2 regions of the Mesorhizobium sp. WSM4813 genome follow, and region 1 is predicted to be linked to the other one. Evidence: riboswitches for the same ligand, from Rfam matches in the RefSeq annotation. Region 1 holds a riboswitch; the other holds the start of a gene.

Evidence for each region. A riboswitch is a leader RNA that binds a small molecule or an ion and turns the genes downstream of it on or off. The one in region 1 is predicted to bind cobalamin.
Region 2: another riboswitch for cobalamin. It lies ahead of AC0L25_RS15180 (aromatic ring-hydroxylating oxygenase subunit alpha); the one in region 1 lies ahead of AC0L25_RS02570 (CbtB domain-containing protein).

What each region holds. Positions count from the first base shown of each region.
Region 1 is NZ_JBVVQU010000003.1:123,108-130,259, reverse strand. Features, by position in the region: gene cobD (threonine-phosphate decarboxylase CobD) at 76-1,116, opposite strand; gene cbiB (adenosylcobinamide-phosphate synthase CbiB) at 1,115-2,083, shown strand; gene AC0L25_RS02590 (IS4 family transposase) at 2,576-3,808, shown strand; gene cobO (cob(I)yrinic acid a,c-diamide adenosyltransferase) at 3,953-4,570, opposite strand; gene cobU (bifunctional adenosylcobinamide kinase/adenosylcobinamide-phosphate guanylyltransferase) at 4,572-5,069, opposite strand; gene AC0L25_RS02575 (CbtA family protein) at 5,092-5,868, opposite strand; gene AC0L25_RS02570 (CbtB domain-containing protein) at 5,884-6,063, opposite strand; cobalamin riboswitch at 6,101-6,296, opposite strand; gene AC0L25_RS02565 (aromatic ring-hydroxylating oxygenase subunit alpha) at 6,437-7,152, shown strand, end outside.
Region 2 is NZ_JBVVQU010000022.1:87,026-94,177, reverse strand. Features, by position in the region: gene AC0L25_RS15200 (MBL fold metallo-hydrolase) at 1-425, shown strand, start outside; gene AC0L25_RS15195 (molybdopterin-dependent oxidoreductase) at 554-1,165, shown strand; gene AC0L25_RS15190 (FAD-binding oxidoreductase) at 1,162-1,905, shown strand; gene AC0L25_RS15185 (FAD-binding oxidoreductase) at 2,023-3,138, opposite strand; gene AC0L25_RS15180 (aromatic ring-hydroxylating oxygenase subunit alpha) at 3,162-4,409, opposite strand; cobalamin riboswitch at 4,522-4,724, opposite strand; gene AC0L25_RS15175 (hypothetical protein) at 4,896-5,165, opposite strand; gene AC0L25_RS15170 (DUF680 domain-containing protein) at 5,246-5,449, shown strand; gene AC0L25_RS15165 (DUF680 domain-containing protein) at 5,539-5,763, shown strand; gene AC0L25_RS15160 (DUF680 domain-containing protein) at 5,836-6,054, shown strand; gene AC0L25_RS15155 (ABC transporter ATP-binding protein) at 6,151-7,152, opposite strand, start outside.

The DNA.
Region 1 (7,152 bases):
GGTTTTGCGATAACGATATGCATAAAAACAAAAACTTTAAGCGCGTCGCATGAATCCGTTCAATTACGACGCGCTTTAGGGGTCATCGTCGCGCTGTTGCGCCCAGTCGGCAAGAGCCGATTCGAGCCGCTGCCATTCCTCGTCCGGGCCCGGCAGCCCGGCGCGCAGCACATGCGGCCGGCCGGAAAAATGGCGAAGCAGGATGCCGCGCTCGCCAAGCACCGAAAACAGGCCGGCGGCGCCTGCCAGCCTGATATAGCGAAACAGGGTGGTGCCGCCGGCGACAGGGACGCCGAAGCGGCCGAACAGCGCATCGAGCCGCGCCGCCTCCTCGGCCAAACGGCGTCGCGTCTCGGCCTGCCAGCCGCTGTCGGCAAGCGCGCGGATCCCGTATTCGAGCGCCGGGCCGGCGACCGCCCATGGCCCGAACTGCGCCTCGAGCCGTTCGACCGTCAGCGCATCGGCCAATGCAAAGCCGAGCCGCAGGCCAGCGAGGCCAAAGAACTTGCCGAAGGAACGCAGCACGACGATGCCGCCTTGCTCGACATCGGCGGTCAGGCTTTCCGCGCGCGGGCCGACATCCATGAACGCCTCGTCGACGACCAGCAACCCGCCTTTGGCGCGCAATTTTTCGCCAAGCTCAAGCAGCTTCTTGCGTTCGATGATGCGCCCGTCCGGATTGTTGGGGTTGACGACGATGGCAAGGTCGGCTCCTGCCAGGGCATCGAAATCGTCGACCTCCATCACAGCATGGCCAGCGATTGCCGCCGCCCGCTGATGTTCGGCATAGGTCGGTCCGAGCACCAGCGCCTTGCCGGGGCTCGCCAGCGAGGCGACACGCGGCAACAGGATCTGCGTGCCCGGCGCTGCCGTCACATTCGCCGCCGACGGCGCGCCATAGGCGCTTGCCGCGATGTCGGCCAGATCACGGACCCGCGCAGCTTCGGGCAATCTGGACAGGGTGGTGGCGGGCAGATTGAAAAACGGATAGGAGTGCGGATTGATACCGGTCGAGAGGTCGACGAAGGGCTGCGGCGCATGCGGAAAAAGCGTCCTCGCCCGGCCAAGGCTTCCGCCGTGATCCACCATTGCCGCCGCTCCATCAAGAGACTTCATGTCGATCCTGATCGCTTTCCTGTCACTGCTTGTTGAATTCGCTGTCGGCTACCCGGGCTGGCTGCTTGGCGCCATCGGCCATCCCGTCACCTGGTTCGGCAGGCTGATATCCTTTCTCGATCGCAGGCTCAACCGCGATACTGATTCCGACGCCCTACGTCGCCGGCGCGGTGTTCATGCGCTGCTGATCATCGTGCTGCTGCCGGTCACCATCGCCTTCGCGGTTGAAACCATGCTTTCGGGCATTCCAGCCGGTTTGATCCTCACGGCAATCCTGGCGACGTCGCTGCTGTCGCAGAAGAGCCTGACCGAACATGTCGAGGCGGTGGCCGACGGGCTCGACAATGGTGGACTCAACATCGGCCGTTCTGCCGTCTCACGGATCGTCGGCCGCGATTCGAAAAAGCTCGACAGAGCCGGCGTCTGCCGCGCGGCGATCGAAAGCCTGGCCGAGAATTTTTCCGACGGCGTCGTTGCCCCCGTCTTCTGGATCGGCGTCGGCGGGTTGGCCGGCGGTGTCGCTTACAAGGCCGCCAACACCGCCGATTCGATGATCGGCCACCGCACGCCGCGCCACGAGGCCTTCGGCCGGGCGGCGGCGCGCTTCGACGATCTGATCAACCTGCCGGCGTCGCGGCTGACCGCACTGCTCATCGTGCTGGCCGCCTTCCTCGTCAAAGGCGCCGATCCCGGCAATGCCTGGCGCACCGTGCGGCGCGACGCGAAGAAGCACCGCTCGCCCAATGCGGGCTGGCCGGAGGCGGCGATGGCCGGCGCGCTCGGCCTGGCACTTGCCGGACCGCGTTCCTATGACGGCGTCATGGTCGACGATGCGTTGATGGGCGAAGGTGGCCACCGCGATGCCGAAAGCGCCGACATCCGGCGAGCGCTAAGACTTTACCGTGTCGCCGACTTTCTGTTGATCGCGCTGTTCGGCTTGCTGTCAGTGATCGTCATCGTTGCGTGACGTTTAGTCGGGTCGAGATCGGCTAAACTCAAAGGCAGGTCGCTGGCGCGAGCCTGCCCCATGAATAAATTCCTAGCATAACTGCCGTCACAAAGCAATTGATTTCGCGCCACGACGTGGCCAATCGCTCCAGGTTTGCGCTGCCCCTCATCGCCCTGCCGGGCACTTCTCCCCGTATAGTGACGGGGAGAAGAACGCCTTCGCAAAGGATTTCGCCAATCTCCTGCGTTGCAGAAGGGTGCCGAGGGTCGCGACAAGCCCCTTCTCCCCGTCACTATACCTATCGCATTCACACATCTCGGTTGCGCTTTTCGGCGAAGCTCGATTCTATTTCGGCCGGAAAGACGAAGGAGGTTTGAATGACCTGCATCGAGTACGGGCTGGGCGATTTGGCGATCGCCGCCTGGAAAAAGGGGGGCCTGCTTGCATGCAGCGCTGGTTGCGCGGCCTGGATCGTGTATCCGCCGGCTCGGCGGTAGTCGGGCAGGCGAGATGCAGTTCACGCGATTTCTGCGCAATCGCTCGGTGAGCGCTGCGGAGATGTCGCGGCATGCCGGCGAACAGACCGGGCGGCGCGCGGCCGGTCGCCATGTGGTTGCCGTGCAAGACAGCTCGGAATTGGTGCTGGGTTCTCGGCGGGCGCGGGCAGGTTACGGTCCGGTCGGCAATGGCAATGCAGCAGGTCTGCTGCTGCACCCTGTGCTGGCGGTAGAGGCCGGCACGGGTGCGCTGCTGGGCCTGGTCTCGATGCAGGTCTGGAACCGCGGCGCAGGAGAACTGGCGCCGCGGCGCAAGCGGGCGACGGTCAACAAGGAATCGCAGCGCTGGATCGATGCAACCAAGCAAGCTGGCGCGGTTCTGGAAAGGGCGGCCAGCATCACCATGGTGTCGGATCGCGAGAGCGACTTTTATGAACTCTTCGCCGAACGTCCGCACAATGTCGACCTGATCGTGCGGGCCTGCCAGAACCGGCGGATCGAGGCCGCGCAAGAAGAGCCAGGCTTGCTGTTCGCCTTCATTGACGCCCAGCCTGAGCAAAGCCGCTTTGCAGTGACCATCCCCGCCGCGCCCGGACGACGCGCACGGGATGCCGAACTGGCGGTGCGTTACGCGCCGGTGACGGTGCGGCGCCCACTCAACGGAGCCGATCCGGCGTTGCCCGAGACGCTCGGTTTGACACTGGTCGATGTTCGCGAGGTGTCGAAGCCGAAAGACGGCAGCGAACCGGTGCATTGGCGCTTGCTGACCACCCACAGTGTCGCCACCGTGACCCAGGCACGCCGTGTCGTCGACCTCTACCGCTCGCGCTGGGTCATCGAGGAGTTCTTCCGCACCCTCAAGACGGCAGGCTTCGACATCGAGGCAGCCGACATCGGCGACCCGCACGCCATGATCAACTTCGCCGCCGCCGCCACGATCGCCGCCGTCACCATCAAGCAACTCGTGCAGGCCCGCGACGGCAACACCGATCAGAGGCTCAGCGATGCTTTCGATCCCGACGACCGTCCCATTCTCGAAGCCGTCTCTGCCAAGCTCGAAGGCAAAACAGAGCGACAACGCAATCCCCATCCCAAAGGATCTCTGGCCTTCGCAGCCTGGGTCATCGCTCGCCTCGGCGGCTGGACCGGCTACTACGGCAAGCCAGGCCCCAAGGTCATGCGCATCGGCCTCGCAGAGTTCCACGCCATCAAGTACGGAGCCACGCTCGATGTTCATGATGTGTGAATCCGATAGGTCACTATACGGGGAGAAATGCCCGGCAGGGCAATGAGGGGCGGCGCCGACATCGACAATTGGTCATTCCAACATGAGTTGGAGGTCATCTTTGTCTGAAGCCATTGCGCTACCCCGGCGCGCGGGCAAAATCTCTTAGAACTCTATGCCTTGCTGTGCCTTCACGCCGGCGGAAAAGTGATGCTTGGTCACGCCCATCTCGGTGACCAGATCGGCCGCATCGACCAGCGCCGGTTTGGCGTTGCGGCCGGTGACGACGACATGCAGGTTTTCGCGGCGCCCTTTCAGCGCCGCTACCACCTTGTCGAGATCGAGATAGTCGTGGCGCAGCGCGATGTTCAGCTCGTCGAGCACCAGAAGGCTGATTGACGGATCGGCCATCAGCTCGAGCGCCTTGGCCCAGGCGGCCTCGGCGGCGGCGATATCGCGCTTCAGATCCTGCGTCTCCCAGGTGAACCCCTCGCCCATCGTGTGCCAGACGACCCGATCGCCGAAAGCGGCAAAAGCGTCCTTCTCGCCGGTGTGCCATTTGCCCTTGATGAACTGGACGACGCCGACGCGCTTGCCGTAACCGAGCATCCTCAGCGCCAGCCCGAAGGCGGCAGTGGTCTTGCCCTTGCCGGGCCCGGTGTTAACGATCAGCAGCCCCTTCTCGATCGTCTTTGCCGCGACCTCGGCGTCCTGCACCGCCTTGCGTTTGGCCATCTTGGCGCGGTGGCGTTCCTCGTCCTTGGGATCGATAGTATCAGCCATGTCACTTCACCTTGAGCGGCAGCCCCGCCACCATCAGCAGCACCTTATCCGACACTGCCGCGACTTGCTGGTTGAGCCGGCCGGCGGCATCGCGAAACCGGCGGGCGAGCGCATTGTCGGGCACGATGCCCTGGCCAACCTCGTTGGAAACCACGAACCATGGCCCGCGCGGCCGCGACAACACATCCACCAGCCCTCGGCATTCAGCCTCGACGTCGCGTTCAGCCAGCATATGGTTGGTCAGCCACAGCGTCAGGCAATCGATCAGGACAGGCCGGTCGTCAGGCAGCGTCTCGATCGCGCCGACGAGATCGAGCGGCGTATCGATGGTCGTCCAGCCCTCGGCGCGCCGCGACCGGTGCAGCGCGATACGCTCGCGCATCTCGTCGTCATAGGCTTGCGCCGTGGCGATGTAGGTCCACGGCGCCGGACAGGCCGTCACCAATCTTTCGGCATGCGCGCTCTTGCCGGAGCGCGCACCGCCGATGACTAGGGTCAGCGTCCCGCCGGAAGCAACGCGATCAGGCAAAGCTGTCGCGCAGGCTGGTCGCGGTGCCGGTCAAGCGGCCACGCACCACGCCGACGACGGCGCCGAGCACCAGCCAGAACACCAGATTGGTCAGCGTCACCGCCACCACGAACTGGTGGTGCAGGCCTTCCGGGATCGGCGATTCGAAACTGTCGGGCAGCGGCGCGCCGACGATATGCGGCGCCACGATCAACACCACGGCAAGCAGCGCCAGCGGCAGCGACTTGCGGAAGGCAAGCAGGCCGAGACCGGCCGCCGTCGCCACCACCGTCGCCATCCACCAGATCTGGCGCTGGGTGAGATCGGCCGCCGGCATTGCCGGCAGTTCGGGCGGCAGGCCAAGATTCGGAGCGAGCGTGAACACCGCAAAGCCGGCAAGGCCCCAGAACACGCCCTGACGCCAATTGCCGATGCCGCCGGCGAACTCCGAAGCGGCGACCAGGATCAGCGCAAAGCCGATGCCGGTGACGACATTGGCAACAACGTTGAAGGCGAAGCGCTCGAAGCCATCGGCCGGGGCCCAGCCTTCGTCTTCCGGAGCGGCAGCTTCAGCCTCTGCTGGCGCCGCGCTGGTCATGGCATTGGTATGCCCGTCGTTCGCAGCCGGCGCTGCGGAATGGTCATGCGTGTGACCACCGCCGGCCTGTTCGTAGACTTCCGCCTTGAGGATGAGCGGCACGGTGGCATAGGCCTGCATGCAGGCGAGAACGACGCCTGCCACAAGCCCTGCGATCGCCGCGATGAACACGACGTTGCGAAACAGTGTCATGATGTCAGCCCCTCGTCAGTGGCAGGGGAACGCCATCGAATGGCGATAGTCGTGAGCGGCATTGTGGACCGCATCGATATGCGAGAAGCCGACAAAGCCCATCACGAAAATGCCGAGAAATGCAGCAAGCGCCAGCTGCACGAAGCGCGACTGCGAGGAGACGGAAGCGCCGAGCGAGACGGAAGCGGTATTCATGTCTTGTCCTTTCGCCCTCCACCCGAGGGCATAGAAGTCAGTTCTCCTGTCGCCGGCAGGTCTCCTGGCTCGCGGATCAGCGTCCTTCCCCACCTTCCCGAAGAAACTCTTCAGTGGCATATGGAGAGGACTAACCGCACACAGTTGCGGGGGCAGCCACGGCATTGGGCAAAGTTTGCCCTCACCGCATTCCCTCTTGATTCCAAAACGGAACCGACGACGGGTGCGACTATAGGCAGAATCGTCGCGCCCGGCAAACCAAATTCCGCCAGCTACCAGCGCGAATGCGTCGTATCGGCAGATCAGCCGGCCGGTCCCGCGATTGACAATTTTCGCGGCCGGGTGTCGGCTGGCGCACCACAGGAAGTCGGTCATGCAACCCAGCCCGAGCAAGCGCGATTCCTATAACGGTTTGACGCGACTTGAACCGACGCTGCCGTCATCGGCCTACTGGGATATCGAGGCATATCAGCGCGATCTCGACGCCATCTGGTATCGAAGCTGGCTGCTCGTCTGCCGCGAGGCCGACCTCGCCCAGCCGCTGGCGTTCAGGACGTTCCGTGTCGGCACGCAGGAGATCGTCGTGCTGCGCGACGAGACCGGCGTGCTTCGCGCCTTCCACAACACCTGCCGGCACCGCGGCTCGCAGCTTTGCCAGGAGAGCGAAGGACGGCTGAAGGCGCGGCTCATCACCTGCCCCTATCACGCCTGGTCCTATTCACTGCGCGGCGATCTCGTGCGCGTGCCGTCGAAATCGCTGCCTGAAGGTTTCAACAAAGCCGATCATCCACTTTACCGCGTGGCGCTGTCGGTGTGGCGCGGTTTTGTCTTCGTCAATCTCAGGGAAGATGCCGCCGGTTCGGCCGAAACATCCTTCGATCCGGCATCCGGCAATCTCGCCAATTGGCCGCTGGAAACACTGGTCACCGGCCATGCGCTGCGCAAGGTGATGAACTGCAACTGGAAGATCTTCTGGGAGAACTTCAACGAGTGCCTGCATTGCCCAGGTGTCCACAAGGACCTGTCCAGGCTGGTGCCGATCTATGGCCGCGGCCTGATGGGGCGGCACGACGACCCCGAATGGGCCCG
Region 2 (7,152 bases), on a different contig from region 1:
TCACCTACGCCCACATGTTCCACGATCTCGACGGCGCCGTCTCGAAGCTGCCGGCGCCCGGCTGGAAAGCAGCCGATTACAAAATTCCACCGGCGCCGCTGACGCGAACACTTGGCGAGGGCGACACGGTCGATCTCGGCGAACGGCAATTCCGCGTGCTGCATCTGCCCGGCCATTCGCCCGATTCGATCGCGCTGTTCGACGAGGCCGACGGCCTGTTCTTCGCCGGCGACGCTATCTACGACGCCATGCTGATCGACGACCTGCCGGACTCCGACCGACCGGCCTATCGCCGGACGATGCAGCGGCTGCTCGATCTGCCGATCCGCATCGGCCATGGCGGCCATGGCCCGAGCTTCGACGCCAAACGGATGCACGAAATCGCGACTGGCTATCTCAGGCGGACAGACGGGACCGGCGCATAAGAGGCTTCCTGACAGCGCGACAGGCAAGACGAACCCGACACGTCCGCCAAAATTCTGGTTGCCCACCAGAGCATCTTCGAGAAGACTGATGAAGGCTGGCAGACGGCCTGATATAAACGGATTTCCCGATGGTCACCCGCGGCTTCTCTTCAGGACGAAAGCCCCCGACGGATGCGGATGCGCGTATCCCGCCGGGGCAGTATCTCGAGCGAGGGTTTCCGGTGCTGTCGGCCGGGCCGACGCCGCGCGTGCGCACCGAGGACTGGTCGTTCACGCTCAAGCACGGACCGCGGCCGATCAAGAAGTGGAATTGGACGGAGTTCAACGCGCTGCCTTTGACCAAGATGACGCGCGACATCCATTGCGTCACCGCATGGACCAAGTTCGACACGGCGTGGCAAGGCGTGCTGGTCGACGATATTCTGGCGGATGCCGGCATTGAGACACTGAGCCCCTTCACGCTGGCGCTGTCGTTCGACGGCTACACCACCAACGTGCCGACGAAGGATCTCACAGACGGCAAGGCGATGGTGGCGCTGCTTTATGAAGGCAAGCCGATCACGCCGGACCATGGCGGCCCGGCGCGGCTGCTGGTTCCGCATCTCTATTTCTGGAAGTCTGCCAAATGGCTGAATGGGCTGCAGTTCACCGAGCGTGACGAGCCGGGCTTCTGGGAACTGCGCGGCTATCACATCTATGGCGACCCGTGGCGCGAGCAGCGCTATACGGGCGATCCATGAGCGACGGGCCGGCGCAGTCGCCCTGGCAGACGGTTACCATCAGACGCATCGAAAAGCGCACGCCGCGCGTCACCAGTTTTTTCCTCCAGCCGTCGCGGCCCTTCGCCTATCGTGCCGGGCAGCATGTCGATGTCAGGCTGACGGCGCCGGACGGCTATCAGGCGCGCCGCTCCTACTCCATCGCCTCGGCGCCGGAAGCCGGCAAGACGATCGAGCTGGCGATCGAAAGGCTCGATGATGGCGAGGTCTCGCCCTTCTTCCACGATATCGCGGCGGTCGGCGACGAGGTCGAGCTGCGCGGACCGCTCGGCGGCCACTTCGTCTGGTCCGACAGCGACGGCGGCCCGCTTCTGCTGGTCGGCGGCGGGTCCGGCGTGGTGCCGCTGATGGCGATGATCCGCCATCGCGCCGCGCGCAGATCGGCGGTGCCCGTGGCACTGGTGTTTTCCGCACGGGTCTGGGACGAGGTGATCTTTCTCGACGAGCTGATCGAGTTCCACGATCGCCGTGACGGCTTCGATCTGGTGTTGGCGCTGACTCGCGAGCCGGCCCGGCGCCCGACCGACTATTCGCGGCGGGTCGATGCCGCGATGATGGAGCAATCGATGGTGTGGCTGCCCGCGCCGCCCAGGTTCGCCTTTGTCTGCGGCTCGAATGCCTTCGTATCGGCTGCCGCCCAGGCGCTGATGGATGCCGGCGTTCCGACAAGCCTCATCCGCACCGAGCGCTACGGGGTTTAATGCATGTCGCGCAAAAGTGTGCAGCGGTTTTGCCATAACGACATGGATAAAAACAGTATCGCAAAGCGCGTCGCATAAGGCCCGGCCAAACGCGACGCGCTATACGCACCCCGTCGGTCAGGCCTCGATCTCGAGCGCCGACAGCGGCCTTGAACAGCAGGCGAGGATAAAACCGTCGTCGATCTCGTGATCGAGGATACCGCCATTGTGGCTCATCTCGACCTCACCCGAGACGTTTTTCACCTTGCAGGTTCCACACAGGCCGAACTCGCAAGCCGCCGGGATGCGTACGCCCGAAGCGCGCGCCGTCTGCAGCACGGTCTGGCCGGCAACGCAGTCGGCATCGACATCCGAAAGCGAAAAGCGGATCGGCGTTGCGGCCTCGCCAGGTGCCTCGCCCCCGCCCTCTGCCGGCCCACCCTCTGCCGGCGAACCGAACGGGGCCAGTATTTCCTCCACCACTGGGGCCGCAAAGCTCTCCTGATGATAGTTGGCCATATCGAAGCCGGCGGCCTCCAGCATCTGCCGCACCGCGCGCATGAACGGGTCGGGGCCGCAGCAGAAAATTTCGCGCTCGCGAAAATCGGGCGCCAGCAGCGGTAGCCGTATCGCGTCGATCCGGCCCATATGGCCGAACCAGCCCTCACGGCTGGACCGCTCCTCGATCATGAAGCCGAGCGTCAGGCCCGGCATGCGGCTGCCGAGCAGCTCGAGCTCCTTTCGGAAGATGATCTCCTCGGGCTTTCGCGCGCAGTTGACGAAGCCGACATCTGTCCATGGCGCGCAATCGTTCAGCCAGCGCAGCATCGACATCATAGGCGTCACGCCGGAGCCAGCCGAAATAAACAGATACTTGGCCGCGGGATGGCTGTGCAGCGAAAAGTCGCCCGCCGGCCCATAGGCTTTTACATGAACGCCGGGCTTCAGATTGTCGAACATCCAGCGCGTGCCGAGGCTGCCGGCCTGCGCTTTCACCGTCACCGCGATCGAGAACGGCCGCGACGGCGAGGACGACAGCGTATAGGTCCGCATCACCGGGCCGTCGATGGTCGGCAGTTCCAGCGTCACGAACTGCCCCGGTCTGTAGCGGAACCAGGTCTGGTTGTCGGAGCGGAAGGTGAAGGTCTTCACGTCAGGCGCCTCGTCGCTGACGCCGATGACCTCCAGCACCTGAAGCCTGTCGTTCCAGGGCGCCATCTCGTCGAGATGGCGGTAGAGGCCAAGGTCCGTCATCGCATTCATCCCCTTGACCTCGTTCAGGCGACGCTGCGCAGCGCCGGCCGCCCGGCCTCGGCAAGGCGCGGCCCGATGAAGGAGGCGTACCATTCGACGAACTGGATGACGCCGCCCTCATGCAGTTCCGAATAGGGGCCGGGCTCATAGGCCGGCGACAGGATGCCGAAGGCGTTTTCCTCGACAATGCGACGGTCCTGGTCGTTGGTCTCCGTCCAGACATGGGTGAGTTCGGCGAGGTCGTAATCGACGCCTTCGACCGCGTCCTTGTGGACAAGCCATTTGGTGGTGACGGCCGTTTCCGTGGCACTGATCGGCAGCACGCGGAAGGTGACGGCATGATCGCCGAGGATATGGTTCCAGGTCGTCGGATAGTGATAGAGCAGCAGCGAGCCGATACGGTCGGTCGAAACGCTGTCGGAAAGGTTCTTCTTCACCGCGCGTCTTCCCGTCATCGTGTAGCTGACGGCGTCGCGCAGCAGCGGCGCGCGGGTGGCGCGATACTGCCCGGCCGGATCGATGCGGAACTTGCTCGGCAAGCCTGCCGCCTCACATTTCGCCCAGTGCGCGAGCATCTCCGGATCGCTGTCGGCGCCCTGCACGCCGGTCACGGTCGGTGCTTCCGGGAATGTCTTGCACAGTTCGGGATGGTTACCGGCGCAATGGTAGCACTCGCGGTTGTTCTCCCAGACGAGCTTCCAGTTGCCCTTCTCGACGATGGTCGATTCGAAGGCGACTTTTGCCTCGCGCAGCCGGTGCGGCAGGAGGTAAGGCTCGATCATGGCGCGCATCGGCGCGAAATCGGCGGGTTCCTTGGCCAGGCAGATGAAGATGTAGCCACCAACACTTTCGCAAGCCACTGGCTTCAGGCTGAACTGGCTCTTGTCGAAGCCGTCCGCCATCTGGCGAGCAAACAAGAGCCGGCCGTCCAGCTCATAGGTCCACTGGTGATAGGGGCAGACGAGCTTGGCCGCCGTGCCTTTGTCGGCGTTGCAGACGCGGCTGCCGCGATGCCGGCAGGAATTGTGGAAGGCATTGATGTTGCCGTGCTGGTCGCGGACCAGCACGACCGGATAGTCGCCGATCTGGGCGGTGATGTAGCTGCCCGGCTTCGGCAACTCGCAATCGTGGCCGATGAATAGCCAGTCGCGATACCAGATCAGCTCCATGTCGAGCTTGAAGAAATCGGGATCGGTATAGAAGGGCTGCTCGAGCGAGTAGCCTTCCCTGCGGCCGTGCAAGAGCCTCAGCATGTCGTTGCGCGCATCCATGTCCTGTCCTCATGTAAGGACTGAACTGGTGGTGATGGAGGGAGGATGGGCCGCAAACGGCGACAGGGCCGGGCATGCATCATCCACCTCTTGACCGCCCACCGCGATCAGTCGAGTCTAGAATTCTCGGGCTGGTTTCCGGGCTCTGGAGTGTCCTTGCGGACTCATCGCGACACCTTCCCAGGCTTGTGGCCCAGTGGTCTCCCGTTGCGACTTGAACTCCACCACCGTTGCGGGGGCAGCGCCGGGTTCTGACCGGCTTCCCAATTCTCCGCTTCGTCGTCACCAAGCGGCACCTGAGATGCCGTGATCTAATCATGACGGCCGGCTGACTGTCGGCATGAAAGCGACATCGTATCCATGCGGCGCGACACGGCCAACGAAACCGGTGGGCCGGGATTTGAGGGGGATGAAATTGCATCCGGCTGCGAGCGCTGCCGGTTCTGAAAGCACGCCGGATTTAAGCATTGCAGGGCGCCGAAATGGTTAACGATTCGACAACAACTCCAGCACCGGCTTTTTAGCCGTTTCTAAAATCGAACCGAACGGTTCGTTTCTGTTGACGATGCGTGCATGACGCTGTGAACGCAGGTCCAGAAATCCGTCAAACGGTCGAATGGCGCCTTTGGCATAAGCATCTGAAAACAAAACATAAAACGATGCCGGCACAAGCCTCTGGTACAATTTCAAGGTGTAGATTCTTGGTCCACACGGAACAACTTCGTGATTGGAATCTGCCAGATGGCCTTCCCACATCGGGGCTGTCCGAACGACGCGAATTCCTCCCAAGACACGCCGCCAGTCGGACGGAAAACTAAAATACTGGAGTACTAGAAATGAAAAAGATTGCTCTTGCTGTCGTCGCCGTTCTGGCCATCACCGGCAGCGCCTTTGCTGGCAGCGACCATTATGGGTCCAACGGCGCCAACCAGCCGACCGCTGCGGTCGACAGTTCGTACACGGCTTCCATTCAGAAGCCGGCTCACGCTGAAAAGCCGATGGTGCAGGGCGCCGATCGCAACCTTTTCGGCAACAATTAACAGCTGATCCCAAACAGCAGAGCGGCATTGTCTGCATAAAAGACCGCGGCCGCCGTGCTGATGGGATACGAAATCCAGGAGTACTAGAAATGAAGAAGATCATTCTTGCCACCGCCGCCATTCTGGCCGTCTCCGGCAGCGCTTTTGCCGGCAGCGACAATTATGGATCGAACGGCGCCAACCAGTCGGCCGCTGCGGTCGACAACAGCTCGTACACGGCTTCGATCCAGAATTCGGCTTCGCCGCAGAATCCGGTTCCGGCTGACGAGAAGCCCGTCCACGGCAGCGACCGTAACCTCTTCGGCAACAACTAATGTCGATCCCAACAGCAGCGTCGGCACTTGCCCGCTGCGTTGGTGGAACGAGAAAAATCCAGGAGTACTGAAATGAAAAAGTTCGTTCTTGCCACCGCCGCCGTTCTGGCCGTTGCCGGCAGCGCTTTTGCCGGTAGCGACAACTATGGATCGAACGGCGCCGACCAGCCGGCCGTTGCGGTCGACCGCTCGTACACGGCTTCGATCCAGAATTCGGCCCCGGCGCAGAATCCGGTTCCGGCTGACGAAAAGCCTGCCCACGGCAGCGACCGCAACCTGTTCGGCCGCTAACAGCGACCTGAACGCACAAGAGCGGCGGGCCTTGCCCGCCGCTCTTGTTTTTTGCCTTCGCCAAACTGCCTGTATCCAGCAGTTAGGCTGCCGCCCTCAGGCTGCCTTTGCTTCCGCCTTGTGGAGTGTGAAGGAATGTCCGTCGGCATCGAAAATATGCAGGTCGCCGGCATCGGCATTCAACCGCAGCGCAGCACCCCGCTTGACCTCGACATTGCCGGGCAGCTTGGTCACCAGCGGCAGGTCGGCGCGGCCGATGTCGACATAGACGAGCTGAATCTCGCCGAGCTGCTCGACATAATCCACCGTTCCCTCGAAAAGATAATCCGCGCCGGTGGCGATCATCAGATCCTCCGGCCGCACGCCGAAGCTCACCGAAGCGCCCTTCACTGACGCTGGCGTGGCGATCGGCACCGTCGCCTTGCGCCCGCCGACATGACTGACGACGGTCGGGTCGCCTGATTTGTCGATCGTCGCCGGCAGGATGTTCATGGCCGGCGAGCCGATGAACTGGGCGACGAACAGATTGCCGGGTCTCTTGTAGAGCTCCATCGGCGTGCCGACCTGCTCGATATGGCCCTCCTTGAGCACGACGATGCGGTCGGCCAGCGTCATCGCCTCGACCTGGTCGTGGGTAACGTAGATCATTGTTGTAGCAGGCATCGACTCCTTGAGCTTGGCGATCTCGATGCGGGTGGCGACGCGCAGTGCCGCGTCGAGGTTCGACAGCGGCTCGTCGAACAGGAAGACTTTAGGGTTGCGCACGATGGCGCGGCCGATGGCGACGCGCTGGCGCTGGCCGCCTGACATCGCCTTGGGCAGGCGGTCGAGATATTTGGTCAGCTGCAGGATTTCCGCCGCCTGGCGCACCCGCTTGTCGATCTCGGCCTTGCTCTCCTTGCCGATCTTCATCGAGAACGCCATGTTGTCGTAGACGGTCATGTGCGGATAGAGCGCATAGGACTGGAACACCATGGCGATGCCGCGCTTCGACGGTGGCACGTCGTTGACCACCTCGCCATCGATCTTAAGCTCTCCGGAGGTGATTTCCTCCAGCCCGGCGATGGACCGCAGCAAGGTCGACTTGCCACAGCCCGA